DNA from 4 places in the Paenibacillus septentrionalis genome. Region 4 is predicted to be linked to each of the others. Evidence: riboswitches for the same ligand, from Rfam matches in the RefSeq annotation. Region 4 holds a riboswitch; each other region holds the start of a gene.
What was found. A riboswitch is a leader RNA that binds a small molecule or an ion and turns the genes downstream of it on or off. The one in region 4 is predicted to bind cyclic di-AMP.
Positions count from the first base shown of each region.

Region 1 (8,078 bases), on a different contig from region 4:
GCCGCCGTTAACTAGCGATCAGATTGCCTTTATTCGTGCGATAAGCAAAGCGAATGTCTATACAGCACATCGATAAATGTTATACATGCAAACAACAGCAGTCAAAAGAGGCTGCTGCTGTTTGCATAAACACTAATACTTATACGATTGACCGCCATCAATTGGAATAACGGTTGCGTTAATAAAGGAAGCTTGCTCTGATAAAAGAAAAGCGACTAAGTAGGCGACTTCCTCTGGCTTGCCAAAGCGCTTCATCGGGTTTGATTGTACGAATTGTTTTCCTGCCTCCTCCCAATTAACCGGGTCCAATTGCTTCAATGAACCTTCGACCATTGGTGTCATAATGGCGCCTGGCGCAATCGCATTAATTGTGATTCCATACTCGCCATACTCAATACCGGAGTTGCGTGTTAGACCAACAACGCCATGCTTACTAGCTGCATAGCCTGATTGATTGCCTACTCCGCGAATCCCTCCGACGGAAGCGGTATTGACTATCGCCCCAGAACCTTGCTTCTTCATCACTTCAAGCACGTACTTTAAGCCATAAAACACACCATTTAAATTAATAGTGACGACTTTACGAAACTCCTCGATCCCATAGTCTTCTGTTAGGTTTTGCTTGCCTTCAATGCCTGCATTGTTAAAGAAGCTATCAATTCGGTTGAATGCTTGGATGGTTTGATTGACGTAGTCAGAAACAGCCTGCTCGTTTGAAACATCAGCAGTAATTAACAGTACTTCAGCCTGTGGTGCAGCTTGTTGGATTAGTTGCTTAGTGGCCTCTAAGCCTTCCTGATTTAGGTCTACTAATGAGAGCTTGGCGCCCTCCTTTGCGAGCTGCAGGGCAGTGGCTTGTCCAAGGCCAGAACCTCCACCTGTAATTAATGCTACCTTACCTTCGAAGCGATGACTCATGATATGTTCGTCCTTTCTATATTCATATGCATTGGTAAATTCGATTTGCTATTTTATTTAGCTTTTAATCCAAGTTATAACCAATGGTTAACATACAAAATCGACTGCCATTTCAGGCAGTCGATTTTGTATGTTAACTGTGGTCGCGGTGGCTAATGAACTCATTAGGTACATCATCGCCATCAGGATTATTGTTTTTCATTTGGCTGAGACGACCATTGCGGTATTCGCCGCCATGAACCTTGTTTTTACGTTGGTCATTGTTGTCAGTGCGTTCATGCTTATTATGGATAAAGTCCCTTTCGCTCATCGTATTTGCTCCTTTTCTGTCGATCTAAGATGTAGCATGGTTTATTGTGCAGCGAAATATGCAAACTCTTCAAAAGAGAATTCACAAGCGGCGAACATAATACAAAGGCCAAGTGGAAGGTTGAGAATAAAGCGAGTTATTGCTGCTTGTTAAAGCCGAAGTAGCGACATAGTATGCAAGATTGCGATAAATTACGTCATTGATTTTAAGGCATGGTTTTACTATAATTGAAATCGTACACTCAGAATGATAATCGTTTTCAACTTTCATACTGAAATAAAACATGATGAGGATGCCACATGAGACTATGGATGTTAATAATTGCCATTGTAGTCCTGTCATGCGTTTCGCTGTTTATAGGAGCAATTGATATTAGAATTAGTGATTTGATCAACGGAAACACCGATAAAATCGAAATTTTCCTTATCAGTCGAGTTCCACGCTTAATGGCGATCATATTGGCAGGCGCAGGCATGAGTATTGCCGGTTTAATTATGCAGTCTTTAAGCCGCAACAAATTTGTATCGCCAACAACTGCAGGTACGTTGGATGCAGCAAAGCTTGGAATTCTAATCTCCATGCTGTTTTTTACGAATGTAACGTACACCCAGCAAATCATATTCAGCTTTGTATTCGCGCTCTTCGGCACCTTGTTGTTTATGCAAATTCTGGACCGCATCAAATTCAAGGATGTTATCTTTGTTCCACTGATCGGAATTATGTACGGCAATATTTTGTCATCGATCACGACGTTTTTTGCGTATGAGAACGATCTCATACAAAATATTTCCTCATGGCTAATGGGCAGTTTCACACTGATTATATCTGGGCGATATGAGCTGCTGTACCTCAGTATTCCTGCTGTCATTCTCGCTTATCTATATGCGAACAAATTTACGGTTGCTGGTATGGGTGAGGACTTTGCGAAAAATTTGGGCTTAAGCTATAAAGTCGTTTTGAATATTGGACTTATTCTTGTTGCAATAATTGCTACAACTGTCGTACTTACGGTTGGGGTTATTCCGTTTTTAGGATTAATTGTACCTAATATCGTTTCTCTGTATTTGGGAGATAATTTACGCAAAACGATTCCACATACAGCAGCGCTAGGAATTGCGTTCCTATTATTATGTGACATTATTGGACGTGTTATCATTCATCCATATGAGATTCCAGTCAACGTAACCGTTGCAGTAATCGGTAGTGCGATCTTCTTAATTATGCTGTTTAGGGGGAGAGCCTATGCGAAAAAATAGTACGAAGCTGATTGGACTAGGAATACTGGCTATTATATGTATATTATTTTATGGGTTATACGATATTAAGGGCGGTTTCGATTACGCATTTCCACGCCGTATGATTCGAGTAGCAGCAATGGTCATTACAGGCATCGCGATTGCGTATTCAACGGTTATATTTCAGACGATTACGCATAATCGAATTTTAACGCCTTCCGTTATGGGGCTCGACTCGATGTATGAGGTCGTGCAAACGCTGATTTACTTTTTTGCAGGATCGGTATCGATCTGGGTATTGAATAAGTATCTCAATTTTGGAGCAGCTATTTTCGCGATGGTATTGTTCGCGCTTGTATTATATAGGTTTCTGTTCCGAGCCGATAAGCATCCGATCTATTTATTGCTGTTGATCGGGATGATTATCGGGACGCTGCTTGGCAGCTTGGTGACATTCCTGCAGGTCATTATCGATCCTGTTGAATATTTAAGCCTGCAGAATCGTTTGTTTGCTAACTTTACCAATGTGAAGAAGGATTTGCTGGTAATTGCTGCTGCGATTTTGGTGCTAGCCTTTATAGTAGGCTATCGCATGCTGCATAAGCTCGATGTCATGTCACTTGGTCGTGAGAATGCAATGAATTTGGGAATCAATTACGATCGCGTGACGATGAATATGCTGATTTTATCAGCTGTGCTTATTGCGACTTCCACGGCATTAGTAGGGCCGATAACGTTTTTAGGCTTAATTGTAGCGAATTTGGCATATCAATTTTTAGTGACCTACAAGCATTCGGTGTTGATTTTAGGCGCAAGCCTGATTGCGATTATCGCCATTGTAGGAGGTCAGTTCCTCGTCGAGCATATTTTTGAATTGCGTACAACGCTTAGCGTCATTATTAACTTTGTAGGCGGCGTGTACTTTATTTACTTATTACTCAAAGAAAGTAGGGCAGCGGGATGATTGAAATCAAAGGACTAACGAAACGATTCGGCAAAAAGCCGGTTGTAGAGGATGTATCCATTACGATTGAGCCCAAAACGATTACGTCATTTATCGGACCGAACGGTGCCGGTAAATCTACGCTGCTTTCTATGGTCAGCCGACTGCTTGAAGCAGATACGGGCGAGGTGCTGCTTGATCAAAACAACGTGAAGAAGTGGAAATCAGGCGAATTTGCCAAGCGCGTCTCGATTCTAAAGCAGTCTAATCATATTAGCGTACGGTTAACAGTACGCGAGCTGGTGGCGTTTGGGCGCTATCCGTATTCAAAAGGTCGTCTAACGCCGGAGGATGAGCAGTTTGTCGATCAAGCAATTGAGTATATGAATCTGGCGGATATGCAGGATAAGTTTTTGGATGAGCTGTCTGGCGGTCAGAAGCAGCGCGCGTTTATTGCGATGGTCATCGCACAGGATACAGAATATATTTTGCTGGATGAGCCGCTTAACAATTTGGATATGAAGCATTCGGTGCAAATTATGAAAATATTGCGCAGACTAGTTGATGAGCTGGGCAAAACGGTTATTATCGTGCTGCATGACATTAACTTTGCTTCCGTATATTCCGATCGCATTGTTGCGCTGAAGGATGGCAAGCTGGTGAAAAACGGTCCTACCCATGAAATTATTAATTCGGACGCCTTGCGCGATATCTACGATATGGAAATCCCGATTCAAGAACAGAATGGCTGCCGAATTTGCGTATATTTTAATTCTCATACGTAAGATAACTGTCTGGAGTGATCCAGGCAGTTTTTTTGTAAAGTTCTGGTGCAGCCGCAATGGTTTGGAATGCAGGACGCTCGTCATTCCGTTATCCACTACCGTGTATACATGTGCGACAAAGTGATTAATTTTGCAAAATAGTATTGACGTTATCGCAAATTACATCTATAATGAGAATCGTTGTCAGTGATAATGATTATCATTGTATAGAATTGTAATATAACATAGAAATAAGGGGAGAGCGTACATGAAAAAGATGTGGAAGGTAGCAGGTGCAGTTTTAGCCATTTCTCTAGCACTGGTTGGTTGCGGTACAGAGAAGGAAGAAGCAGTAAATCAAACGACCGCTGGAAATACAGCAGCACAGGGCAATGATACAGAGGAACCAGCTGTTGCGGCACAAGGCTCTGCAGTTTACCCGTTAACCATTTCCTCTACTGTAGCTTCAGCTGAAACAGAAGATAAAGGCACAATTGCGTTTGAAGATGTTACATTTGAAACGATGCCAGAAAAAATCGTAGTATTCGATTATGGCTTCCTTGATACATTGGATGCGCTAGGCGTTGAAGGAATTATTGGGGTAGCCAAGGATTCAACGCTTCCAGCTCATCTTTCTAAATATTCTGCTGACGAATATGTAAGCATCGGAAACTTGAAGACGCCTTTGCTTGAAGATATTGCAGAAATCAAACCAGACGTTATTTTCATCTCTGGTCGTCAATCTACGTTCTATGAAGAGTTCCAAGAAATTGCGCCTGTCGTATTCGTAGGTGCAACACAAGACGATTACTGGAATACATTCCTGTCATCTGTGGATGTAGCAGCGAAAATGTTCGGCAAAGAAGCTGAAGCTGAAGAGTATTTGGCTCAATTCGATTCCAAATTGGAAGAAATCAAAGCACTGGCAGGCAATTTTGAAAATACATTAGTAACGATGTACAACGAGGGCAAGCTGTCTGGCTTCGCTACCAATTCTCGTTTCGGCTATATGTATGACATTTACGGCTTCAAGCCAGTAACGGAAGATATTCAATCTTCTTCTCACGGCTCTAACTTTGGCTTTGAAGCAATTCTTGAATTCAACCCAGAAGTGCTGTTCGTCATTGACCGCACAGCTGCTACTGGTGGAGAGTCCAATATCCAAGCAGATATGGAAAATGATATTATTAAGAAAACGACTGCATACCAAAACAACCGCATCGTATACCTGGATGGTCCGCTATGGTACCTAAGCGGTGGCGGCTTGCAATCTGAGCTTGCTAAAATTGATGAAATTTTGGCTGAATTGAAATAAATAATTGCATGTATGTAAAGTAAAGCCGTCAGGCACTGATTGCAGCTCCAACCTTCATTGGATGGAGTGAAGACCAGAGCCTGACGGCTTTTATTCTTCTACTTGAGCATTTCTTTAGTTCGAACGTATCTTTTCTCCAAATGCGCAATACCTTTGTTGCTGCCAATAATGACAAGAATATCTCCATGAGATATCTGATCATCAGCAGTCGGCGATATATTCATTTGGTTATCCTTTGTTCGGATCGCAATAATATTGCAGCCATAGCTGGCGCGCATTTTAAGCTGTTTTAATGATTTACCACACATGGAGGGCGGCGCATAGATCTCGACCAGACTATACTCAGGCGCTACCTCCAAAAATTCAATCAAATGCTGTGACGTAATCTGATGCGCAACCCTCACTCCAGTATCGCGCTCAGGATGAATAATGTGATCGACGCCGAGTTTCTCAAGCACCTTGTGGTGCAGGTCACTAACAGCCTTTGCAGTGATCGTTTTTACGCCTAAATTTTTTAATTGAATGGTTGCTAAAATATTTGCCTGCAGATCATCTCCAATAGCAACAATCGCATGATCCATATTATGGACACCTAGCTCAAGCAGTGTTTTCTCGTCTGTAGCTTCAGCACGGTATACATCGGTAGCAAAGGAAGCACATTCCTGCACTTTTTTAGGATCCTTATCTATAGCTAGAACCTCATATCCCATCGATAGTAAGGTTTTCGTTACACTTAATCCAAAACGGCCCAATCCAACTACGATAAATTGCTTCACAGTATCCTCTCCTACACAGTGATCGTTCGATATAAAAACGCAAAAAACCACAGGGGACTCCCCTGTGGTCATAGATTGCTTATGAGCACAAGCTTCAACACCCTCTCAATACGCTTACGAGGTTAGCTGACGGATTCGGACGATTGAGAGTTGCCCTACCTTAAGCCATACCGTGACTAAAGGATTCACCCCGAAAATTGGTTCCCCCGGTTCCCCTAACAGGAAGTTCAGCGATCAGATTATAGTTTGCATCGTATATGGATGAATCATACTCCCATTCATAGTTGAAGTAAAGCTCGCAGGAATACGATTAAGCTTGATTTTGAGAGGTTAGCAATCAGCTTAACACGATAATCAGTTCATTCCAGTGTCTAGCTTGCGCTTGCTATCGTTTTTGCAAGCAAGCTATTACAGGTCTTGTCTTAGTCGACAACAATGTATCCGCCGTGCTCCATGCTAACGATATATTCTGGCTGTGGTGGTTTTCCATCCTTCAGCTTTGCACGATGCCCTGCAATATGCTCGGGGCTTTTCTCCCACGCCTTCCAGGCCTCTTCTGACTCCCAACGGACCATCATAATGACTTCTTCATCGCCGCGGCGTGTCTTTTTGACTAGCAGCTCACGACCGAGAAATCCTTCACGCTGTTCAATAAGCGACGGACCATCCTCTGGCTTTTTCTTAAATCGCTTTAAAATTTTATCTGAATTTCCTTCGGTTACGACCCATTTTCGCATTTGTACAAACATATAATTGCCTCCTTATCGGATAGAGTATTTTCTTACTCAATATTTTTCAGTAAATAATAATGAGAATCAATCCCAATACAACCAGTATACCTTAAATTTGACCGTAACGTAATAGCGGATATGGCGTAGACCATGATTATTGTTCTAAAAGGAAAAGGTTACAAATATTAGCTTGATTCTAACGTTACGTCAGCATTTATAATAAAGCCAACAGGGAGGGATATGAGATGTATACCATTGGACAGTTCTCGAAGAAGACCGGGGTCACGATACGCGCCTTGCGATATTACGATGAAAAAAATTTACTTAAGCCGGCTTATATCTCGCCAGCAGGCAGGCGGTATTACGAGGATCAGGACCTTGTAACCCTTCAAAGAATATTAATCTTTAAGTATCTCGGATATGCACTGGAGGATATTCAAGGCATGCTGATGAGCAGTACGCACAATCTTCATGATTCATTGCTGCAGCAGAAGCAGGAAATGCTCATTAAAAAAGCGCAGCTTGAAAAAACGATCGAGACACTCGATCATGCTATTGCGCTTTCTGAAAAGCAAGAACAGGTTCATACTGACATTTTTCTTGCATTGATACATGATTTGATTCGTGGTGATGAACAGAAGTCATATTTGAAGACGTTTTTACCAGAGGATTTGGTTGAGGACTTGTATGATTTTTCGAATGAAGAGCTGATCTTATTAAACAAGCATTTCATGGCGGTTGGTTTGAAAATCAAGGAGGCTTATCGCTTGCAGCTGACAGAGGAGGAGGTACTGCCGCTTCTTGAGGAGCTATTCGCTGTTATACCTCAGCATATTATGGATCGTATCGTTGAGGTTTCCTTACAGATTGATGAACAGAAGCTGCAACTTGATTCAGCACTTTTTAATATGCCGTTTACGAAGGAAGAGGAAAAGTGGCTGGAGCCAATGATAGAAAAACTTAGCCTGTGGGGAGAGATGTCTAATGAATCATCAACTTAAAAAACTACTAGCATTGATAAAGGATACGAAGCCCCCAAAGTGGATGATGGTAGTAGCTGTTCTGCTCGGTATTGTTGAAACAACA
Region 1 is NZ_JBHSTE010000004.1:65,559-73,636, forward strand. It holds gene ACFP56_RS12105 (aldo/keto reductase) at 1-76, shown strand, start outside; gene ACFP56_RS12110 (glucose 1-dehydrogenase) at 133-918, opposite strand; gene ACFP56_RS12115 (hypothetical protein) at 1,052-1,228, opposite strand; gene ACFP56_RS12120 (ABC transporter permease) at 1,528-2,484, shown strand; gene ACFP56_RS12125 (iron chelate uptake ABC transporter family permease subunit) at 2,471-3,427, shown strand; gene ACFP56_RS12130 (iron ABC transporter ATP-binding protein) at 3,424-4,191, shown strand; gene ACFP56_RS12135 (siderophore ABC transporter substrate-binding protein) at 4,439-5,485, shown strand; gene ACFP56_RS12140 (potassium channel family protein) at 5,584-6,261, opposite strand; cyclic di-AMP (ydaO/yuaA leader) riboswitch at 6,359-6,504, opposite strand; gene ACFP56_RS12145 (antibiotic biosynthesis monooxygenase family protein) at 6,684-7,010, opposite strand; gene ACFP56_RS12150 (MerR family transcriptional regulator) at 7,238-7,993, shown strand; gene ACFP56_RS12155 (ABC transporter ATP-binding protein) at 7,977-8,078, shown strand, end outside.
Region 1: it holds a riboswitch for cyclic di-AMP, as region 4 does, so the genes downstream of both, ACFP56_RS12140 (potassium channel family protein) here and ACFP56_RS03645 (hypothetical protein) in region 4, are expected to answer to the same signal.

Region 2 (8,078 bases), on a different contig from region 4:
GTGCAATCAGCACAAGTGCTGTCGTTAATAAACCATCAATCATGCGCGTTTCACCTCCAAAATGGCCGTCTCAAACGTATTTCTAATTTGCTTGATATGCTCTTCAACCTCCTTAATATCCATCGCATGAATATAAAGGGACCGCTTGTCTTGGGAAACTTCCAGCGTCAATGTGCCTGGCGTCAAGCTAATCAAGCAAGCAAGCAGAGTAACCTCCCAATCCTTTTCAAGCTCAGTCTCATATGCGAAAATTCCTGGACGAAAATTAAGCTTAGGAGAGATTGTTTGCCATGCAACAGAAAAGCTGGACAGAAACAACTCTTTAATAAACAATAGCAGCAAACGTATAATTGCCCATATTTTCTTCATATAAAAAGGCCTTGAGAAAAATCGACGAAATGCCCCGATGATCAATAAGCCGAGCACATATCCAACAATTAAGCCGCTAAGCGTCCAATCGTTCTGCAAAAACATCCAGATGAATGCCAGCATCAGATTAAGCAATATTTGAATAGCCATATCTATCTACTCCTTCATTACAGCCTGAATATACAGGTCTGGCTGAGAAATGACATGTCCAGCCCGAGACACATACTCGTATATCCACTCTGCGTTAATACCGACAAATACTAACAGTGCAAATACTGCTAATATTGTGCCGTTTAACAGTTTCGATCTAGCAGGTTTCGTGACAGGAGCTTCTTCCTCCGGCTCAGTTCCCCAGAAGGCTTGCTTGAACACATTAATAAGCGAGTACAAGACGAAGAAGCTGGATATTAGCCCGATAGCGGCGAGTAAAAAGGCTTCCGCTTGAAAAGCACTGCGGATAAGCAGCACCTTGCCTGGAAAACCACTTAATGGCGGGATTCCAACAAGTGCAAGTGCTGTTCCTAAAAACAACCAGCCGAGCAGCGGGTAACGGACAATTAAGCCTCTCATTTGCGTCAGGTTTTCTGTTCCTGCCCTGGCAATGAGCATACCGCCCAATATGAAGAGCAGAACCTTTGCCAGCATATCATGCAGCAAGTAAAAAACAACACCGTCCCATGCCTCTGGCGTTGCAATAGCTAATCCTAAGCCGATAAAGCCAATTCCTATAACGACCTGATAGTTTAAAACCGTTAACACATTACGGTAGGCGATAGCGCCAATGCTTCCTAACACCATCGTCGCGCCAGCCATAACGCCAAGCCACGTATGGGTAACCGCAGGATCATGATAGAAAATTAGGCTAAAGGTGCGAATTAACGCGTACACGCCAACCTTAGTGAGCAAAGCCGCAAACAATGCGCGAATTGCTGCTGGTGGAGCTGCATATGAGCCTGGCAGCCAAAAGAACAGAAACAGACCCGCCTTTAGAGAGAACACAATCATAAGCAGAATCGCAATAACGTTAAGCATGCCCCCCTGTCCAGCTTCCGCTACACGCTGTGACAAATGTGCCATGTTCAGCGTTCCAACTGCTCCATACAGGTACGCGACAGCCGTTACAAACAATGCGGATGACAGGATATTAACCAGCATATATTTGATAGACTCACCGAGCTGGCGCTTGCTGCCGCCAAGCACGATAAGCGCATAGGATGCAATCAGCATAACCTCAAAGCATACAAACAGATTGAACAAATCTCCTGTTAGAAACGAGCCGTATACACCAGCCAGCAAGAAGTGAACCAAAGGGTAAACATACATCCGCTCGCGTTCTTCTCCAATGCTGCTGAATGAATAGAACAGACACGCAGCCCCTACGATAGACGCGGTTAGAATAAGCAATCCTGCAAGCATATCTGCCACGAACACAATACCGTAAGGCGGGAGCCATCCTCCCATATACAATGTTTGTATGCCCTCGCTGTGAATCTGACCAACAAGAATAACGGCAATGAGTATATTAAGCAATGCGCTTATGCCACTAACCCAACGTTGAAAACCTAGCTGATTGCGGAAGAAGATAAGCATGATCGCTGTCAATAATGGAATCAGCAAAGGAGCTACAATCAAGTTATTCATCCATGTCTCCCCCTCTCAGCTTTTCCAAGTCGTCCGTTCCCAGCGTCTGGTTAGCACGATACGCTAATACTAGAAAGAAAGCCGTCACTCCAAAATTGATAACAATCGAAGTTAAGATCAATGCCTGTGGCAGTGGATCTGTATAGCTTTCCGTTCCCTTTCCAATCAATGGAGCAACACCTGTTTTCAATCCTGCCATGCTCAACAATAGCAAATGAACACCATGTGTCAGAAGGGAGGTCCCTAGTATGATGCGAAGCACACTACGGGACAATATGAGGTAAACCGCAACAGCAAAGAGCAAGCCTGTTGTAATCGCCATAACGAGTTCCATCTTAACGCTCCCTCCCTACAGTCAAAATAATCGTTAACGTAACACCAATAACAGCTAGATAAACACCAAGATCAAAGATAACCGCTGTGGCCAGCTCGGTTTCCCCTAAAATCGGCAAGGTAAAGTAGTCAAACGAATGACTTAAGAACGGAGCGTTGAATAGAAAGGCGCCTACTCCTGTAAGCACAGCAATGAGCAATCCGATTCCAGTCATTATGCGATAATTAAACGGCAGTACACGACCTACTGCATCCATGCCAAAGGAAATCACGAACAATATGATAGCTGCCGCTGTAAGCAAGCCGCCAATAAAGCCGCCGCCAGGCGCATTATGTCCAGCAAAAAATAGATTAATGGAAAACAGAACGATGATGAAAATCACAACGCGAGCTGTGGTCATTAATATAACATCGTTCGTTTTTGGCTCACGCCGGAGTGCCAGATTGGACAGATGGTTTCCACTTAATGGTTGTTTGGCTTGATCGCCAAGTCGAAGCGTCGCCATCGCATAGATTCCTAGAGAAGCAATACCAAGAACGATTACTTCCAGCATCGTATCGAAGCCACGGAAATCAACAAGGATGACGTTAACCATATTTTTACCGCCAGCCAGATTATAGCTTTCTTCCATGAAGAAGGTAGAGATCGGTGTGAATTCCTTGTTGCTGCCAACCCCAAGCGCAATAAATGTAACGACTACCCCAACAGCAGCGGCAATTATTGCATTGGTTAGCTTGAATGGTATTTTCACAGCTTCTTTCTTTAGCTTAGGCAGATGCTTGAAGCACAATAAGAACAGCACAACCGAAACCGTTTCAACAATTAACTGAGTAAGCGCTAAGTCTGGCGCACGTAACAAAACAAACAGCAGTGTCACCATGTATCCGACAGCACCTGTTAACAAGATCGATGCCATTCGATTTTGTGAAAATGGTACAGCAAGCGCAGCAAGTGCAAGTACAATAACCGCTGCGATCTCATAGCCAGTCACTGGCGCATTTGCGCTAAAATCCAGATTAAACACTGGTAGACGCAGCATCGTCGTGCCTAGCGCTATTACGAAAAACAGAAAGATATAAATCAAGTAACGACGAATCGATCCCGTCATATATAACGAAGTCAATTTCTCAGATGCATATTCGCTTCCTTGAAGTGTTTTATCATATAAACGGTTCAGGGTAAAACGAGCCTTCTCACCAGAGCCAGGAAGTTTCCAGCCACGCATTTTATAGACGTAGACCAGTATTGTTCCCAGTACAATGAGCGCTATTGTCATGAATAGCTCCGTCGTCCATCCATGCCACATGCGAATGTAGATATCAAACTGTTCGCCTGCTGCCAGTACACTCGGATGTATGGCATTCATCGCAGGCTCAACCAGCCATGCAGCTGGAAGTGCAGGGAATAAACCAATCGCAAGTGCAAGCCCCGCCAAAATCGTTGGCGATATTAGCAAGCCAACAGGCGCTTCATGCGGTTTCTTCGGTAAAAGCTCAGGCTGATGCTTTCCACCAAATGTGCGAACAAGAAGAACCATGCTGTACATAAAGGTGAATACACTTGCGATCCATGCAACGACAGAGATCAGGACGCCCCAGCTTTCGAAACTCCACATGTTCATTTCTCTAATATTCAATACCGACGTGAAGAACATTTCCTTACTTAAAAACCCGCCAAATGGTGGCAGGCCAGCCATTGAAAACGCACCGATCACCGCAATTGAAAACGTAACAGGCATGAAGCTTATTAGTCCGCCAAGTTTTCGCAAATCACGTGTTCCCGTTTCATGATCTACAATACCGACAACCATAAACAACGCACCTTTAAACACGGCATGGTTAACTAGATGAAACAATGCTGCTGCCGTAGCCTGAGCAAAGAACAACGATACTGCAGTCTCTGTTTGCAAGCCTGCTGCAGAGCCTAGACCTAGCAAACACATAATAAGACCGAGCTGACTGATCGTGGAATAAGCGAGCAGCGCCTTTAGATCCGTCTGCCTTACCGCTTTCAGCGAGCCATACAATAGCGTTACAAGTCCGCCAATTGATACAATCCAGAACCACTCAGACCGCATAGCAAATACCGGGCTTAAGCGGGCAACAAGATAAAGTCCTGCTTTAACCATCGTAGCCGAGTGCAAATAAGAGCTGACAGGTGTTGGAGCCTCCATCGCATCCGGCAGCCATATATGGAAAGGGAATTGGGCTGATTTCGTAAATGCTCCAAGCAGAACAAGGATAAGAGCTGGTACCATGAGGGAATGATCCTTAATCACATCTACTTGAGCAATGATTTCACGAACACTGAAGGTGTCAGTCATCACATATAGCAATATAAAGCCCGCGAACATCGCCAATCCGCCAAACACCGTAATAAGCATTGATTTTAATGCTCCATATTGCGAACGGTCCCGTTGAAACCAGAACGCAATTAGAAGGAAGGATGCGATACTCGTAAGCTCCCAGAAGCCATACAGCACGAACAAATTATCAGAAAGAACAACGCCCAGCATTGCCCCCATAAACATTAACAGGTAAGCGTAAAAACGCCGCTGTGCTGCTTTTTCTTCCTCCAAATAAAAGATAGAATAAAGCACAACAAGTAAACCAATACCACTAATTAATAGCGAAAACAGCATGGATAATCCATCTAAATACAAGGTCATATTAATGCCAAGTGACGGAAGCCACGACATTGAATGGATGATAGGTGCTTCTTGAATCTGCGGCATATGCCACAAAAAGAAAACAAAAAGCATGAGTGGAACAGGTAGAGTCAACCATCCCCTATGCAATTGTTCCAATAGCTTGCGACTGGCTAACAAGCCAGCAGAAAATATAAAAGGTATAAAAACAGCCACATGAAGCAAAGACAAAAAAGTTCCTCCTTCTCTTTATTTACTTTTCATCATTCCCAATTTCTTGCACTCAAATCACTAATATATGGAAGCCTAAAAAAACGCAAAAAAAGCCTGCAAAATGGCAGGCTCCTCCGATATTTCCATATTTAGTTTGATTTTTTGCTCAAGTATAGCTGTCACGGTACGAACTTAAATAAATATACCTTATTCTCGGTTAATTGTAAATGCAAATCGATATCGTTCATCCACATGTATATCCTTAAATAGATGAGGTGAGACTGTTATTAAAAACGGAGGACATTTCTTTGCCTATTCGTCAAATCGGAATTTGTTCACTCGTATTCCTCGCAACAATACTTATATGTGCTGCTTTTAGCTTTTATAGTCAACAATATAACAAAACGCAACGATTTCTCGGGAATTGGAGCAGCACTGATCAGTTGAAGGCGCACTCTACTTCCACACCGTTTTTCCCGCGGCAGTATGTGCGTATTTTGCCTAATTTACAAAAGGACCTGGAAACGCCAGATCATTTGCAGTAAGTTTCTTCTATAAACCGTATATCTTGCTGGTCTTTTTTGTAGAGGTCTATTTACATTTTGAGAAAAGTATTTTAGTATGGATATCGACAAATTCATATTAAACTGCTTAATCCTCTTATCAAGGAGGAGCGGGGGAACCATAGAAGCATATTATGCTTCAGGGGTGAATTTTCTCTTAGCCAGAGAAAACGGGTACTCTCAGACCCGAATCCGACAGCTAACCTCGTCAGCGTCATGAGAGAGAGCCTTCATGCATGTTTGGTTAATTTTGAAAATAACCAAAGCTTGGTTGCGGATAATCTCTGCTCCAGGCTTTTTTTAATTGTGGAGACAATTCTATTCAACAAAAGGAGTTTGGCAATGACAAACGATGAAAAAATCTTAGTATGTGTGCGTAATATGGCAAATGGAGAGCAATTAATTCGCCGTGGAGGTGAATTGTCTCAAATGCTTCACTGTCCCCTATATGTGTTAAACATTACATCTGGACAAACAGAGACACCAACTCAAGAGCAGAAAAAGGACACTGAATTTTGGCAGCGCAAATGTGAAGAATGGGGAGCAACCCTGATCGTTGAATCCTTCGACAATAAAAAAATCAATGAAGTGATAGCTGAAACAGCTTCGCGATACCATATTACGCAGTTAATCATTGGGCAGCCAGGACAAACGCGCTGGCAGGAAATTATGCACGGTTGTTTCGTAAATGACCTGTTAAGTCTGCTTACCGAGGTAGACGTGCATGTCGTAGCAGTTCAACGCCTGAACGACGAAGTTCATGCCTAATCGACCATTCACCAACGCAACGATCATAAAATAGAAATATTGAAATGGACTGTTCTTGTTTGATAGATCATGCATATTATTTCGTGATTTATGAATGATAAGGAATACGTCCATTTCACACATTTCTTGGACTATATTTGTCTTCATTTCAGTGGGTAGGTCATCCTATAAAGTAAAGGTGAAAACATGATCAATAACTGGAATCAAAATGAAATCACACTCCAAGTGATTAAGTATCTAAAAGAAGCGAAAATGAATGAGTTTCACGTTCTTTTGGATGAATTGCAGCCATATGATATCGCTCAAATTTATGAAGTATTGCCTGCCAAGCATCAAAATCGCTTTTTATCCTTCCTCAATACCTCTCAACTAGCCGATATTCTTCAGGAGCTTGACAAGGAACAGCAGCAAAAATTTCTTAATAAGCTAGGTGTCGAAAAGGCTTTGGACGTCATGGATGAGATGGATAATGATGACTTGGCGAACCTGCTAGAGGAATTATCGCCAGAGAACAAAGAAAGCTTTCTGGCAAGTATGAAGGCAGAAGAATCTCAGGTTATCCAAAATCTGATGAACTACCCGCCTGAAACAGCCGGCAGGCTAATGACCGACCGTTTTGTCTGGATCCCTTATCATTATTCGGTTCGAGATGTTGTTGATAAATTAAAAGAGTATGCCGAAATTGCCGAGACAATCAACTATTTGTACGTCATTGATGATGAAAAAAAACTGATCGGCGTCGTTTCATACCGAGACTTGATACTTGCAGAAGCAGATGAGCAAATTAAGAACATCATGTATGAACGTGTCATCTCCGTAACCGTAGATACCGATCAGGAGCAAGCAGCGCGGATGATTGAAAGATATGACTTTCTAGCTGTTCCCGTTGTTGATCACAACAACGTGCTGGTCGGGATTGTCACCGTCGATGATATGATTGATGTCGTAATGAAAGAAGCGGCTGAGGATATTGAAAAGCTATCCGCCTCTGGTAAAAACATCGACTTTGACACTAAAGCACCGATTGCAGCTTTTCGAAGATTACCATGGCTTATATTGCTGTTATTTATTGGCATTGTTTCTGGTACTATTGTTAGCATATTTGAGGAGACGCTGGAAAAAGTCGTCGCGTTAGCCTTTTTCATGCCTATGATTGCCGGTATGACCGGGAATACAGGTACACAATCATTGGCAGTCGTTGTTAGAGGACTTATTACAAAAGACATTAATAAAAAAATTGTCGCGAAGCTTATATTTAGAGAGCTGTCAGTCGGGATAATGATCGGAGTTATTTGTGGGTTATTGATCTCGATAATCGCATTTATCTGGCAAGGCGATGCGATCTTGGGGCTTGTTGTAGGTAGCACACTCGTCATTACGTTAATTATTGGAACGTTAGCGGGAACGATCATCCCTCTGCTATTGCATAAATTCAAAGTAGATCCGGCAGTTGCCTCTGGTCCACTTATTACAACGTTAAATGATATTTTATCCTTGTTCATTTACTTTGGTATTGCAACGATTTTTATTACCCGCTTAATGT
Region 2 is NZ_JBHSTE010000006.1:72,357-80,434, reverse strand. It holds gene ACFP56_RS17415 (Na(+)/H(+) antiporter subunit F1) at 1-43, opposite strand, end outside; gene ACFP56_RS17410 (Na+/H+ antiporter subunit E) at 40-519, opposite strand; gene ACFP56_RS17405 (Na+/H+ antiporter subunit D) at 526-2,010, opposite strand; gene ACFP56_RS17400 (Na(+)/H(+) antiporter subunit C) at 2,003-2,344, opposite strand; gene ACFP56_RS17395 (Na+/H+ antiporter subunit A) at 2,346-5,222, opposite strand; gene ACFP56_RS17390 (hypothetical protein) at 5,513-5,749, shown strand; cyclic di-AMP (ydaO/yuaA leader) riboswitch at 5,843-5,997, shown strand; gene ACFP56_RS17385 (hypothetical protein) at 6,110-6,535, shown strand; gene mgtE (magnesium transporter) at 6,722-8,078, shown strand, end outside.
Region 2: it holds a riboswitch for cyclic di-AMP, as region 4 does, so the genes downstream of both, ACFP56_RS17385 (hypothetical protein) here and ACFP56_RS03645 (hypothetical protein) in region 4, are expected to answer to the same signal.

Region 3 (8,078 bases), on a different contig from region 4:
TACTCTGTATAGGCATCATAGGCAGCCTGCAAATCCGATTGCTCCTTGGATAATTCACGCAATCGTTTTGGATCGCTGGATACATCTGGATCACATAGCAGCTCACTTAACTTTTCATACCGATCTGCCAGTGCCTGTAAACGATCTATCACAGTTATTCACCTCTGTCATTTCCTCAAAATAAGATAATTATTATTATATCATATCCAGTGTCAGCATTGAATCATAGCTTTTTGGAAGTGGATAAGTTAATAGTTATCCACAACTTATCCACTTTATTCACAGTTCCATCCACAATTAGCAAAGGAATATGCACATGAATAAATTAGTTTATCCACAGTTTTGCTGATTTTATACATTATTATACGCTAAATCCATAAAAAAAGTGCTCCGTTATCCACATTGGGATATCAGAGCACCTGTGTGTATCTTACACATTAAATCGGAAATGCATAACGTCGCCATCTTGAACGACGTAATCTTTTCCTTCCAAGCGAAGCTGTCCGCGTTCGCGCACTACAGCCATTGATCCCGCTGCTGCCAAGTCCTCGTAGGAAACGACCTCTGCACGGATAAAGCCACGCTCAAAATCTGTATGAATGACGCCCGCAGCTTGCGGTGCCTTCATGCCTTTGCGAATGGTCCAGGCACGAACCTCCTGCACACCTGCAGTAAAGTACGTATACAGGCCAAGAAGCTTATACGCCGCACGAATTAGACGGTTTAAGCCAGACTCTGCAAGGCCAAGCTCTTCCAGGAACATTTCCTTGTCTTCGCCTTCAAGCTCGGCGATCTCTGATTCAACCTTCGCACTGATTGGAACAACCTCTGCCCCTTCACTAGCTGCAAACTCACGAACAATCTTTACATACTCATTGTCCTCAGCATTAGCCACTTCATCCTCGCTTACATTTGCCGCATAGAGTACCGGCTTCAACGTTAACAGATGAAGCTCCTTAATAAGCGCAAGCTCATCGTCAGTCAGCTCAATGCTGCGTGCTGGCTTATCGTTGTATAACGCTTCCTTCACGCGTTCCAATACTTCAATCTCTTGCGCGACCTTCTTGTCGCCGCTTTTCAAGTTTTTGCGAGAGCGCTCAATACGACGATCAACGGAATCGATATCTGCCAAGATGAGCTCCAAATTAATTGTTTGAATATCGCTTAGCGGATCAACCTTGCCTGATACATGCGTAATGTTTTCATCCTGGAAGCAGCGAACTACATGGACAATCGCATCAACCTCACGAATATGCGCCAAAAACTTGTTGCCAAGTCCTTCGCCCTTGCTAGCGCCCGCTACAAGTCCAGCAATATCTACAAATTCAAATGCAGTCGGTACGATATTATTAGGCTTAACAAGCTCAACTAATTTGTCCAATCGTTGGTCTGGCACTTCAACGACGCCCACGTTCGGATCAATTGTACAGAATGGATAGTTCGCCGATTCCGCACCAGCTTGCGTAATTGCATTAAATAAGGTGGACTTGCCCACGTTCGGCAATCCCACAACACCACATGAAAGACCCATACTCTCAACTCCTACAACTTTTCATGATAAATTACTTGAATACTTCTCGCATGAAAAGTACTTCGGAAGCTTCCGCTTCAACTTTTCATGATAAATTACTTGAATACTTCTCGCATGAAAAGTACTTCGGAAGCTTTCGCTTCAACTTTTCATGATAAATTGCTTGAATACTTCTCGCATGAAAAGTACTTCGGAAGCTTTCGCTTCAACTTTTCATGATAACTTCATAATTACGCTTCTTGTACACAACTTTCGTCATTATACCTTAGCTCAAGCGACAAAGAAAGGGGATTAAACGATTAGCGTCCTTCTGCATGAAAAAAATAAAGCTGTCTTTTGCAGTGAACGTGCACCGCGAAAAGACAGCTTTATTATGAACAACAATTAAACATTAGAAATTTTAGCTTTAAGTGCATCCTTGCTTTGAAGACCAACCATTTTGTCCACTGGTTGACCATCTTTAAACAGAATAAGCGTTGGAATACTCATGACACCAAACTGAGCTGCAAGCTCAGGCTGCTCATCCACGTTGATTTTACCGATTGTAGCTTGACCTTCAAGCTCAGTTGCAAGCTCCTCAACGATAGGAAGCTGCATTTTACAAGGTCCGCACCATGGAGCCCAGAAATCTACAAGAGAAACACCGTTCTCAATTGATTGGTTAAAGTTATCTTTCGTTAATACGACTGCCATCACAATCATCCTTTCCAACTTTAAAGTGTAATATGATTAAGGGTCTAACCCTGCACACCGTAAGGTGTCTAGCATTGCCGAATTTCCTTCAGCACATCACTAATGGTAATATGACTGAAATGCTCTTCCAGCTTTTTTTCAGCAGTACAGAAAATGCCATACATAACAGCATTCATATTGGAGCCAACCATACAATCTGCTTCGGGATTTCCTGAGCACCAGCTCGGTATCAATGAGCCTTGAGCCATCACACGATAGATGTCCGCCAGCGTAACCGTATCTGGATCGATTGTCAAGCGATAGCCTCCGCCAGAGCCCTCTCTAGTATTCACGAAGCCACTGCGCCGCATACCACTCATCACTTTACGAATTCGTGCCGAGTGAGTGCCTACGTTTTCAGCAATCATTTCGCTACTGGCCATCTTATCCGGTAAGTTCGCCAAATAAACTAAACTATGCACTGCAATTGTAAATTCACTATTCACTTCAGTGGGCCTCCCTGCTTTATACTGTAATAATAAACGTTACAGTTCTAGTTGTCAATATCGTCCCACTCTTGCCTATTAAGGTTTAACGACTGAACCCGAATTATGCATTCAGCTATGAAAAAAACGATCCCTCGCCTTCATTACAAAAACAAGGGATCGTTCATCAACCTGTTTATCCAATTAATCTCTCGATTACCTCAAGGAACACCTTCATCTCCTCATCGGTTCCGATACTGACGCGCAAAAACCGATCAATACGCGGTGAAGCAAAATAACGTACAAGCACACCCTGCTCGCGAAGCTGTTCAAACAACTGCTTAGCCGCAATTGTAGGATGAGAAATAAAAACAAAGTTTGCCTTGGAAGGCGTTATGATAAAGCCCAGTGTCTGTAATTTGCTTACAACACGTTCGCGTGTAGCAACTACTTTTTCCGTTGTTGCTTGAAAATATGCCTGATCCTCAATTGCAGCGACTGCACCAGCTAATGCTACACGATCAATGGTATAGGAGTTAAATGAGTTCTTCGTACGGTTGAGCCCCTCAATCAGCTCCTCTGAGCCGAAGGCATAGCCAACACGCAGTCCTGCCAGTGATCTGGACTTGGACAGGGTTTGAATCACAAGCAAATTCGGATACGAGCTCACTAGCGCAATCGCTGATTCCGCTCCAAAATCAACATACGCCTCATCAATAATGACGACTTGATCAGGGTTGTTGTCCAGCAGCACCTTTACATCTGCTAGCGGCATTGGAATGGCGGTTGGCGCGTTAGGATTTGGAATAATGATGCCGCCATGCTCTCCCTTGAACTGATTCACATCGAGAAGGAACTGCTCATCCAGCGGAATCAGCTTAGGGGTAATGCCGTAAAATTTCGCGTACACCTTATAAAAGCTGTACGTAATGTCAGGAAACAGCACTGGCTTGCTTGGATCAAAAAACGAAGCGAATGCAAATGCCAGTATTTCATCAGATCCATTTCCAACAAAAATCTGCTTCGGTGATAAACCATTCTGTTTCGCTAGCGCCTGAATGAGCATCTCGCTATTTGGATCTGGGTACAAGCGCAAATCCTCATTAATGACTGCCTTCATCGCCGCAATTGCGTTAGGCGACGGCGGATACGGGTTCTCATTCGTATTTAGCTTAATATATGTTTTATCCTTAGGCTGTTCTCCTGGCACATATGGCTCTAGAGAAGCAGTCAGAGGACTCCAGTATTTACTCACGCGAGTTCCACTCCCTTTATCTTACGCTTTCTTCGGATCGAACGAGCTCTTTAATGAAACAATTCGATTGAAGACGAGCTGACCATCGTCGCTTTTTACTTTATCCACATTGAAGTAGCCATGACGGAAGAACTGGAACTTGTCTCCTGCAGCGGCATCCTTCATATTGGGCTCAATAAAGCCGTTCACGACACGCATCGAATTAGGATTGATGCGCTCAAGGAATGGCTTATCCTTCAGCTCAGGCGAATCCTCAATTAGCGGCTCGAACAGGCGCAGCTTGGCAGGTACTGCCATAGAAGCTTCTACCCAATGAATCGTTCCTTTTACTTTTCTGCCTGTGAATCCACTTCCTGATTTTGTTTCAGGATCATAGGTGCAGCGAAGCTCTACCACTTCACCCAGTTCATTTTTAATAACCTCATTGCACACGATGAAGTAAGCATGCTTCAAGCGAACCTCATTGCCAGGGAACAAACGGAAGTACTTGCTCGGCGGGTTTTCCATAAAGTCCTCACGCTCAATATAGATTTCGCGTGAAAATGGAATTTGACGGACGCCCATTTCCGGATTCTCGGCATTGATCTCTGCATCCAGCCACTCTACTTGTCCTTCCGGATAGTTCGTGATCACAACTTTAATCGGATCAAGCACAGCCATCGTACGCGGCGCCTTCAGCTTTAGATCCTCTCGAATAAAGTATTCCAAGTAGCTTTCCTCTACCAAGCTGTTTGCCTTAGCAACGCCGATTTCACGGCAGAAGCTGCGAATAGCTTCAGGCGTGTATCCTTTACGACGCATTCCGCTAATCGTCGGCATACGCGGATCGTCCCAGCTCTCCACAACACCTTCATCAACAAGTGATTTCAAGTAACGCTTGCTCATAATTGTATTGGTGATATTTAGACGAGCAAATTCGTATTGATGCGGCGTAGCCTCCATCTCACATTCTGCAATTACCCAATCATATAAAGGACGATGATCTTCAAATTCTAGCGTACAGATCGAATGCGTGATTCCTTCGATTGCATCACTGATTGGATGTGCAAAATCATACATCGGATAAATGCACCAAGCGTCTCCTGTACGATGATGGTGGGCATGGGTAATTCGATACAGCACAGGATCTCGCATCGTAATGTTGGAGGAGGACATGTCGATTTTCGCACGAAGCACACGCTCGCCACCCTTAAACTCTCCAGCACGCATACGCGTGAACAAATCAAGATTCTCCTCGACCGAACGGTCACGATAAGGGCTGTTCTGACCAGGCTCTGTCAGCGTGCCGCGTGTTGCACGCATTTCTTCAGCAGTAAGATCGCATACATACGCTTTACCTTTTTTAATAAGCAATACAGCGCGGTTAAACATTTCCTCAAAATAGTCCGAAGCGTAGAACAGATTATCCCACTCAAAGCCGAGCCATTTTACATCTTCCATGATCGACTCTACATATTCCGTATCCTCTTTAACTGGATTCGTATCATCAAAACGCAAATTCGTTTTCCCTTTAAATTCATCTGCTAGCTCAAAGTTAAGACAGATGGATTTGGCATGACCAATATGAAGATAGCCGTTCGGCTCAGGTGGAAAGCGTGTCACAATCTCCTGCACACGTCCTTCCTGTAAATCGTCTATCACTATATTTTTTATGAAATTAGAAGCAGCCGATTTCGTTTCAGTAGTGTTTTCCATCTTGACCAACCTTTCACACAGCGAATATTTATCCTCTTATGATACACAAATTTTCATGAAAATACACCCATTTTGCCGTGCGAATCCGTCGATTCTTCCATCATTTTAACGTTTTTTCCAATATTTTTTTACGCAAAAAAGATCCTAGTAATTATGAGAGAAAAAAGAAAACAATTAAAATCTTCTCACATTTTACACAGAATCGAATTTTCAGTTTATTATATAGCTTGTAACAAGTAAGCCTAACGCCAAATTCTTATGAGTTTTCATGAGAAACGGGGGATCCAATTGGGGTGAATTGAGCTGCGGTATGAGCCTTCATACTGGTAGTTTCATAGGGAACCTTCAACCGAACCCGTCAGCTAACCTCGTCGGCACATCTGGAAGGAGACTTAAATTGTGAAAAAGCTTAGCATGATGTTTTTAGCAGTCATTCTATTGCTAACATTCTCAGCAGGAAGCGTATCTGCTAGCTCATCTTCAATGCTAACTAATATTGAAGATGTAAAAGGAACAAAGTACAAATACGGTGGTAATTCTACTAGTGGATTTGATTGTTCCGGTTTTGTTCGTTACATATTTGATAAGATGGATATCGAGCTTCCTCGCCGTTCAGCTGATCAAGCACTTGAAGGATCAAAAGTAGCTAAAACGGATCTAAAGGTTGGCGATCTTGTATTTTTTGATACAAGCGGCTCCAACAATGGTGGAATCACACACGTTGGCATCTATGTTGGCGACAACAAATTTGCCCATTCATCTTCAAGCAAAGGTGTAACCATTGATTCCTTAAATTCTTCTTATTACAAGCCGCGTTATGTAACAGCTCGACGTGTAATTTCTGAAGAAAAGTATGAAAAGTATGTTGAAGCAAGCAAATAAGCAATATATAAAGAGGTATGATCTTCTTCTACTAGAAGGGATTGTGCCTCTTTTTTTCTTTTACTATCCTATGAATTGTTGCCGGATAATATGACTGCCTGTACATACATCTATACAAGCATGCAACATTAAATCTAAAGGAGTGCTGCTCTTCTAACTACATAGACGAAGAACAGCACCCCTTTGTTGCAGCATCGTTATATTTTCCTTGTTAAATAATTATGCTGGCAGTTGCTCTTGCAAATTGCGATTACGACCAACAAGCATCATTACAATCATAAAGGTCAGCATAATACCTACTAGTACTGCAACTATCGTAATCGTTGTTGCAGCATTATAATGATCCATCGCCCAGCCTGTAAGTTTTGGGAACAACGCGCCGCCAATACCTCCGCAAGCAACGAGCAGGCTTGTTGTTCGATCTGTCATTCCCTGCAGGCACGCATTTACATATACAAGCACGATACCAAATACACCAGAAAACCCAAGTCCACCTACCGCGATCATCACAAATTGCATCGTTGACTGCGTGCTCAGTACCATGCCGATAAAGGCAAGCACTGCGACAATCATCGAGACAACCAAGTATTTCACGTAGCCATAGCGGTCGGCCAGGATGCCACAGAATAGTCGCCCCAACACCATACATGCCCAGAACAAGCTGAGCATACTAGCTGCACTCGATTCAGACAACCCGCTTCGCTCAATCATGATCGAAGGAAGGTAGTTGGACACGCTCATCTCTACGCCGACATAGAGAAAGAAAAAGATCATTGATAATCCAAGAAACGGCAATGCCCTTTTTTGATATTTTGGCTTGATCGGCTTCTCCTGTCGTTCCTGCTTGGAGGGCTGCGAGATACCCTCATCGATCTCTTTGCCAAATGACAAGCTTAGCCACAGCAGCAGTGTTAAGCCGCTTATGGCCGTTAGAATTGGGAAAGACAATTCCCAGAGCTGATATCGAATAAGGATAGCCGCTGTTAACGGAATAAATAAAGCGCCGAGACCAAAAAAGGTTTCGATTCGACTCATTGCTGTAGCGGTTTGACCTTTGAATAAATCAATAATAAGTGCTCCAATTACCGATTCGATCATACCAAAACCAAAACCAGCAAGTGGCGCGACTATAAGCATAAGCTCCCATGGAGGCAACATGCTGTAAACAGCCTCTGCTAACGTCAGCGCACCAAATGCAATAACGATCGTGACCCTTTTGCCTAGCCGTGTTGATAATGAAGGACCTAGTAACACGCCGACAAGAAAGCCAAGAAACTGATTCATAATCCACTGTCCGCCATCTGAATAGGAGAGCTCATAATGCGAAATTAGCTGTTCGAGAATTGAACCTCCAATAATGTGAGCAATACCGATAACAAGGTAAGATAGGCAGCCCAGCCACAATATTTTTTTCACGTCTAAACTCCTTTATGCGTTCACATACCCTGCGCCTAATTAGACAGACGCAGGGTTTATCATTATATTAGTGAAATGCTGCGATGCTCGGTATCGCCAGCAAATACATCAATGCGATGCAATTGAGGTCGATAGGTGACTT
Region 3 is NZ_JBHSTE010000008.1:142,785-150,862, forward strand. It holds gene prfA (peptide chain release factor 1) at 1-152, opposite strand, end outside; gene ychF (redox-regulated ATPase YchF) at 431-1,531, opposite strand; gene trxA (thioredoxin) at 1,916-2,224, opposite strand; gene ACFP56_RS20235 (RrF2 family transcriptional regulator) at 2,293-2,709, opposite strand; gene hisC (histidinol-phosphate transaminase) at 2,885-3,943, opposite strand; gene ACFP56_RS20245 (glutamine--tRNA ligase/YqeY domain fusion protein) at 3,965-5,638, opposite strand; cyclic di-AMP (ydaO/yuaA leader) riboswitch at 5,875-6,030, shown strand; gene ACFP56_RS20250 (C40 family peptidase) at 6,038-6,520, shown strand; gene ACFP56_RS20255 (MFS transporter) at 6,740-7,936, opposite strand; gene ACFP56_RS20260 (hypothetical protein) at 7,999-8,078, opposite strand, start outside.
Region 3: it holds a riboswitch for cyclic di-AMP, as region 4 does, so the genes downstream of both, ACFP56_RS20250 (C40 family peptidase) here and ACFP56_RS03645 (hypothetical protein) in region 4, are expected to answer to the same signal.

Region 4 (8,078 bases):
TCGTTTTGAAGTAGTTGGAACACGTGGGAAAATTGTTATAGAAAACGACAAGCTCGTATTCAGCAGACTGCGAGAATCAGAAACAGAATATAATGAGCGCACGACAGAAAGCTTTGGCAAACCGGAATGCTGGACAATTGATGTGCCAATCCAAGGCGAAAATACAGGTCATCGCGGGATTACGCAAAACTGGATTGATGCGATTTTGCATGATACACCGCTCATCGCTCCAGGAGAAGAGGGGATTAATGGATTGATGCTATCCAATGCGATGCTGCTGTCTACATGGAACGACGATTGGGTAGAGCTTCCAATTGATGAGGATCAATTTCTTGAGCAGCTTCAGCAGCGTATTGAAGAATCACGCAAAGTGAGAGGTGAGCAATGATGAGTTCTGTCAATATGAAGGATGGCATGAATTATGCGCCGATTAGTCAATCTAAGCCAGTTGTGAAGCCAGGAGAATATTGCTTCGCAGCAGCTTGCTTGGATCACGGTCATATCTATGGAATGTGCAATGGCTTAATTGAAGCGGGTGCAACCTTGAAATGGGTGTATGACCCTAGTCCGGAGAAAGTAGCTGCATTCATTTCCAGATATCCTCAAGCTAAGGCAGCTCGAGATTTGCAAGAAATTCTGGATGATCCAGCTATCCAGCTAGTGGCAGCAGCTGCTATTCCGAATGAAAGAGCATCCTTAGGAATCCAGGTTATGAAAGCGGGCAAGCATTATTTTACAGATAAAGGTCCTTTCACGACATTGGAGCAGCTGGAGCAGGTGAAGCAGGTCTATGCAGAGACAAAGAAGAAGTATGCAGTCTATTATAGCGAGCGTCTTCACGTGGAAAGCGCGGTATATGCGGATCAGTTGATTAAGCAAGGAGCAATCGGGAAAGTTGTACAGATGATCGGGTTTGGTCCGCATCGTCTTAACGCGCCATCTCGCCCGGACTGGTTTTTCAAGAAGGAGCAGTATGGGGGCATTCTTGCAGATATCGCATCGCATCAGATTGAACAATTTCTCTATTTCTCGGGAAATAATGATGCGAAAATCATTAGCAGCACGGTAGGTAATTTCAACAATAAGCAATACCCGGAGCTGGAGGACTTTGGCGATGCTCATTTGATCGGAGAGAATGGTGCGGTTGGCTACGTGCGCGTTGACTGGTTAACGCCAGATGGATTGCGTACTTGGGGAGACGGCCGAACGGTGCTTTTAGGGACAGAAGGCTATATTGAGCTTCGCAAATACGTTAATATCGGCGCAGGTGATGGCGGAGACCATGTATTTCTTGTAAATCAGCAAGGGGAGAAATATATCAAAGTTTCGGGCTTAACAGGCTATCCGTATTTCGGGCAGCTAATACTTGATACTTTGCAAGAAACAGAGTACGCTATGACTCAAGAGCATGTGTTCAAGACCGCAGAGTTGACGCTTCTTGCACAAAATCAGGCATTACGTATCGAGCATAAGGCTCCGCTTATATAATTAAAGAACTCATCCTGTTGTACACTGAAAAGATTAGGCTTGAAGACATCGCTTGATTACAGATCATATAGAGGGTCGGCAAGGCATACAGATTGAAGGAGTGTAGGAACATTGAAGCCATTTTTAGATGAACATTTTTTACTGCAAAATGATGTAGCACAAACGTTGTATCATAACTATGCAAAATCAATACCAATCATTGACTATCATTGTCACTTAAGTCCGAAAGAAATTTATGAAAATGCCAGCTTTTCCAATCTAACTGAAGCATGGCTTGCTGGCGATCATTACAAATGGCGTGCCATGCGCGCGAATGGCGCAGTAGAGGAGCTTGTAACAGGAGGCGAAGGCGTTTCCGATTATGATCGCTTTGCAGCGTATGCTGCAGCACTTCCTCAAGCCATCGGCAACCCATTATATCATTGGTCGCATCTTGAGCTTCAGCGTTACTTCGGAGTGGATGACGTGATTAATGCGTCCAATGCACCGCACATATGGGAAAAGGTGAATGCCAAGCTTGCAACGGGGAAGTATCAGGTTCGCGATCTGATCCATATGTCGAATGTAAGCGTCATCTGTACTACGGACGATCCAATTGATTCGTTGGAATACCACAAAAAGATTAAAGAGCTTGAGCATTTCGATGTTCAAGTATTACCGTCCTTCCGACCTGACAAGGCGCTTGAAATCAATAAAGAGGGGTTTAGCGAATGGATTTCAGCCTTAGGTGAGGTTGTTGGAAGAGAAGTACACACTTACGATGTCTTGCTTGGTGCGCTTAGCGAACGCATTGACTACTTCCATGAAGTAGGCTGCAAAGTTTCTGACCACGGCATGGACTATGTGCCATATTGTGAAGCGACAAAGGAAGAGGCTGCACAAATTTTCTTACGCAAGCTTAACGGAGAGGCAATCAGCTTGAAGGAAGAGCAGCAATACAAAACGGTTACGTTTTTACATATGGCAAAGCAATATGCAAAGCTTGGTTGGGCGATGCAGCTGCATATGAATCCTACACGTAACAACAACACCCGCATGTATAAGCTGCTTGGTGCTGATCGAGGCTTTGATGCGATTAACGACGCGCCTGTTGCTGCTCCACTTAAAGGGTTGCTCGATGCGTTAGAGCAAGAGGATTTACTGCCTAAAACGATCGTGTATTCTCTTAACGCCAATGATAATGAAATTCTTGCTGCTCTTATCGGATGCTTCCAGGGCGGCGGCGTAGCTGGCAAGATGCAGCTTGGCTCGGCGTGGTGGTTCAACGATACGAAAAAAGGAATGATAGCTCAGCTGGAAAGCTTGGCTAGCTTCGGCTTGCTCGGACAATTTGTCGGTATGCTGACAGATTCCCGCAGCTTTTTGAGCTTTACGCGTCATGAATATTTCCGCAGAATTTTGTGCAATGTGATCGGTACCTGGGTTGAGCAAGGCGAGCTTCCTTATGACGAGGAGGAGTTAGGTAAGCTGGTACAAAATATTAGCTATTATAACGCTAAACGCTATTTTAATTTCTAAGCGATAGACTATAGACAATAAAGAAAGAAGGGCGTGTTCAGAATGTCGGAGAGCTGACTTCTGTTCACGCCTCTTCTTTTATGTAGGCTATTCAACTATGATGTTGCAGTAGGAAGAACATAGTTCAGCATTTGCGAGGCAATAATATTGCAAGCGAGACAGAGCAGATCACTATGGAACAATATTCGTCCAAGCATAAAGAAAGCTGTGCCTCCAACGATTTCAATCAAAAAGTAACGTTTAATCGAGCTCAATGTAAATACGAATACTTGAAATTCAGAAGTAGGCAAGCTGGTCAAGCTCGATGACAAGCCAATCACACATGACTCCTCCTAACATAATGTTCATACCTTCTAAGTGTATGATGAACAGGACGTCCAACATGTCAGCTACTTCGTGCATTGGATGTTAATATTCTGTCTCTTCAAGTGCTCACGCAGTCAGATGATTTCATAGCCAAGGGACTTAACGCTCAATTGCATAGACATCCTTGACGGTCTCAATAAAAAACTGAGCGCGCTTGGGGACATAATGGTCCTTAAGCCACACAATCCCGATATCGGACTGCAGCGCGTCATGAGATAGAGGAATCATTTTGACACGCGGGTCCATAAAGGAGCTCATGACAGAGCGGGGAAGCAGTGCAATGCCAAGTCCATCAGCAATCAACGCAATGGTAATCGCGACAGACGAGCATTCACAGACAATATTAGGCTTTACGCCATAACGATGACACGCTTCAATCAGCTGCTCATGCATATGTGTCGTTTGATCTGTTTTTAATGTAAGCAGCGGGTAGTCCGCTAGCTCCTCCAGCTGAAAGCTGGACTTCAGCTCGAACTGCTTCCAGCTTGTCGGTACAATGACGACAAATGGATCAGAGGGCAGCGGCATAATAACGAGATGTTTAGGGTCCATCAGCGCTTCAAAAGGCAAGCGTGCAAAAACCAGATCAATCGCATGTTTTTCGAGCTGCTCACCAAGATAATAATGGTCGCCCTCTAATATTTTGTAGCTAACTTGAGGATATTTTTTCCGATATTGTTCGATCGGCAGCGGCAATAAAGAGCTGCAGGAAAATACAGCACCGATAGACAGTACGCCGCGCACGCCCTGCTCAAGCTCTTTCATTTCTTCAATCGTTTCGTTAAACTGCGAATATAACGATTCTGCACGGTGCTTCAGATGCATTCCCGCATCAGTTAGCTTAAGTCCTTTTCCATGACGATCGAATAGCTTGACGCCAAGCTCGTCTTCCATTTGTTTGAGTTGACGGCTAAGAGGAGGCTGCTCCATATTCAATAGCTTCGCTGCACGGGTAATTTGACCTTCACGGGCAATCGTTAAAAAGTACTTTAATTGACGCATATCCATGTTAACGCTTCCCTTCAATACTTCCATACCTAAAAGGTATAACAAAAAAATCTAATAGATATTATAAATATACGTTAAAGCATGGTATCATTCAAATAACAATATCAATCGTTAAGAGGAGAGTACTTGATTATGGCACTGGAAATTACAATCGAGCGTTCGGCTCAATTGAAGCAAAAGCCTGATGAAAACAAGCTTGGCTTTGGACAATATTACACCGATCATATGTTTATTCTTGAATATACAGAAGGCAAGGGCTGGCATTCAGGACGTGTTGTACCTTATCAAAATATTTCACTGGACCCTGCCGCAAAAGTATTCCATTATGGACAGACTGTGTTTGAAGGCATGAAGGCATACCGTACAGAAGATGGCATTAAGCTTTTCCGTCCGAAGAAAAACTTTGAGCGTCTAAACAAATCAAATGCTCGTCTTAGCATTCCTCACTTGGATGAAGAGCTTGCTTATGAAGGCTTAATCAAACTTCTGGATGTGGATCGTGAATGGGTTCCATCTGCTGAAGGCACAAGCCTATATATTCGCCCATTTATTATTGCGACTGAACCAGCACTCGGCGTTAACCCATCGTTAAACTACTTGTTTATGATTATTATGTCACCTGTAGGTGCTTACTACGCTGAAGGTGTTAACCCGGTTAAAATCCATGTTGAGTCGCACTTTGTTCGTGCAGTAGCAGGCGGTGTAGGAGAGGCTAAAACAGCTGGCAATTATGCTGCTGGACTAAATGCGCAAGAGGAAGCAAAGGATCGTGGCTACTCGCAGGTGCTATGGCTGGATGGTGTTCATCGCAAGTACATTGAAGAAGTTGGAAGCATGAATGTATTTTTCAAAATTAACGGCGTGGTTGTTACACCGCAGCTTAACGGAAGCATTCTCAATGGGATTACACGTAACTCTGTAATTACGCTTCTTAAGCATTGGGATGTGCCGGTGGAGGAGCGTCGAATTTCAATCGATGAATTAATTGAAGCCCATCGTAATGGTCAGCTAGAGGAAGCATTCGGTACAGGTACAGCGGCTGTTATTTCTCCAATTGGCGAGCTTAGCTACAACGATGAGAAGTATGTCATTAATGAGGGTAAGACAGGCGAGCTGTCGTCGAAAATTTACGATACAATTACGGGCATTCAAAAAGGAACGGTCGAAGACCCATTCGGCTGGCTCGTATCTTTAGACTAGTATAGCAATCTAATAAAAACCCCTTACAGGCTTCGTGAACGACACACGGCAGCTTTTTGTAAGGGGTTTTCGTTTTTTTAGTACAAAGATAAATAGGATATGGCACGTCTTCGAAGTATTAATTCTTCATCGGCCTCCGCTTGTTGATGACCATCAGGCAAAAAGTTCAGCTGATGCAAAGCATTGGTAAACAAATAGATTGCTCTTTGGTCATAGGTAACAGATTGCTGCAGCGTAATAGAAATATGCTCGGTTAGAGTTGAGATTGTGGTAGGACCAATAAAAGGGGTAAGTTGATGCTCCCAATCCTGGAGATCAAAGGAGATATCAGAATCGTCGATAAAGATCTCACTCCAGCCATAACCGCGATTGCTTGATATTCGCAAGCATACGCGATAGCCATTCGCATCTACTGCAAGTGCCGGGATTACAAATACTTCGATACGTTGGATCTGAAGCATATCCGCTTCAGAATGCACATTTTGAAAATCATTCGATGGACAAATAGACATTGCACATCTCTCCTTTCACGCTGACGAGGTTAGCTGTCGGGTTCGGGCTAGAGAGTAGGCCCTACCTTCTGCCGAGCGGCATCTGGATTCACCCCTTAAGACGTTTGGTTCCCCCGCTTTTTCAATCGAAAAATTAAGCGAAATATACCTTTATTTTAAAGGTTTTGATCCAGTTTGTAAATGAAACCGTTTCTCTAATAAGATATACATATCAGGTGCAATCATGTGCACAATTATTTTTATTTTGCGTTATTTTTCAATTTCAAGTATGATGATAGAAAACAGAACTGACGTTCAGAGTAAAAGGAGTAACAGATATGCAGTCCAAAACGACACATTGTAAGATTGTTGATTGTACGATTCGTGATGGTGGTCTTGTTAATAATTGGGATTTCAGCGTTGAATTCGTTCAACATTTGTATAATAGCTTGAATGAAGCTGGCGTGGACTATATGGAAATTGGCTATAAAAATTCTCCTAAGCTTCTGAAGGGAGCAGATTCTGCAGGTCCGTGGCGTTTTCTAGATGATGATTTTCTACGTAAAGTCATTCCTAACAAAGGACAAACGAAGCTGTCAGCGCTTGTAGATATTGGTCGCGTAGATGAAAATGATATTTTACCACGTAGCGAAAGCATGATTGACCTAATTCGTGTAGCTTGCTACATTCAAGATGTAGACAAAGCGCTTGAGTTGGTGCAAATTTTCCATGATCGCGGCTATGAAACAACGATCAACATTATGGCGCTTTCCAACGTGCTGGAAAACCAGCTAGTTGAGGCGTTTAACCTGATTAATGAGAGCGTTGTTGATTTTGTATATATCGTAGATTCCTACGGCAGCTTGAAGCCAACGGATATGAGCTATCTTGTTGATAAGTTCCAGGAGCATTTGCCGAATAAGCGTTTAGGTGTACATGCCCATAACAATCTACAGCTCGCGTTCGCCAATACATTGCTAGCTGCTGGAAAAGGCGTAGAATTGCTTGATTCCTCTGTTTACGGCATGGGACGTGCTGCGGGCAACTGCAATACGGAGCTGCTTGTAACAGAGCTGCAAAACACGAAATACAACGTACGCCCTGTACTTGATATGATTGAAAAACATATGATTCCATTGCGTGATAAAGTGGAGTGGGGTTATATCATTCCATACATGATTACTGGCATTCTGGATGAGCATCCACGCTCAGCGATGGCTTTGCGCAGCTCCGATCAGAAGGATCAATTTGTTGATTTTTACGACCAGCTGACAACGCCTGAAATGGCCAGCAAATAACGTAAACGTATAAGCAGAACTACATGCTTACAAGTAAAAGCCCCTCATTTTGAGGGGCTATTTATTAAAGGGATGATTTGCAACCTTAACTGCAAGAGTAGGACAGCCATCATAGGCATCTTGCAAATCTTCATAAAGATAGCTTGGAATTTCCATAATCCCACGGTTTGAATCCCCATTGAAGATCACTTCAGCGTAACCATTATCATCTGCACCGTATATAGCAGGTGCTGCGGCATAACAGCCAGCGCATGCGATGCAAATATCTCTATCAATCCATGTATATTTACTCATATGATATTGCCTCCCCCTAAAATGGACACTAACCCTTTTTCTACTATCTCAAAATTAGAAGAGGGATTCATTTGCAAAATCGAACAATTCCTTCCTCATTTCTCCAAATTATATGGCATGATCTAGGTAATTACAACTAGAAAAAGGCCTTGACCAGAAAAAGACGAAGGTACAAAGGTCCAATAAAAGCCCCCGGTTATTATGGGACGGTTAGTTTCGGGAACTGGCTGTGCGGCAACTTGTTGTTCAACGTACGTATGCTAAGCAATTGATTAGTCAGATGTGAAGATCGCTCATTGGCTAGCAGCTCCCGTCTATATAATTCCGGTCTGATTGCTATTAACGATATGCCAGTTATGATTGACAGAGGCTCGTATATGACGTCTTTCTCGTATATAGTCAGCTATAAGCTCTA
Region 4 is NZ_JBHSTE010000001.1:785,832-793,909, reverse strand. It holds gene ACFP56_RS03675 (Gfo/Idh/MocA family protein) at 1-388, shown strand, start outside; gene ACFP56_RS03670 (Gfo/Idh/MocA family protein) at 388-1,488, shown strand; gene uxaC (glucuronate isomerase) at 1,600-3,006, shown strand; gene ACFP56_RS03660 (hypothetical protein) at 3,102-3,326, opposite strand; gene ACFP56_RS03655 (LysR family transcriptional regulator) at 3,472-4,380, opposite strand; gene ACFP56_RS03650 (branched-chain amino acid aminotransferase) at 4,513-5,580, shown strand; gene ACFP56_RS03645 (hypothetical protein) at 5,658-6,092, opposite strand; cyclic di-AMP (ydaO/yuaA leader) riboswitch at 6,096-6,242, opposite strand; gene ACFP56_RS03640 (aldolase catalytic domain-containing protein) at 6,410-7,369, shown strand; gene ACFP56_RS03635 (ferredoxin) at 7,427-7,663, opposite strand; gene ACFP56_RS03630 (bifunctional metallophosphatase/5'-nucleotidase) at 7,978-8,078, opposite strand, start outside.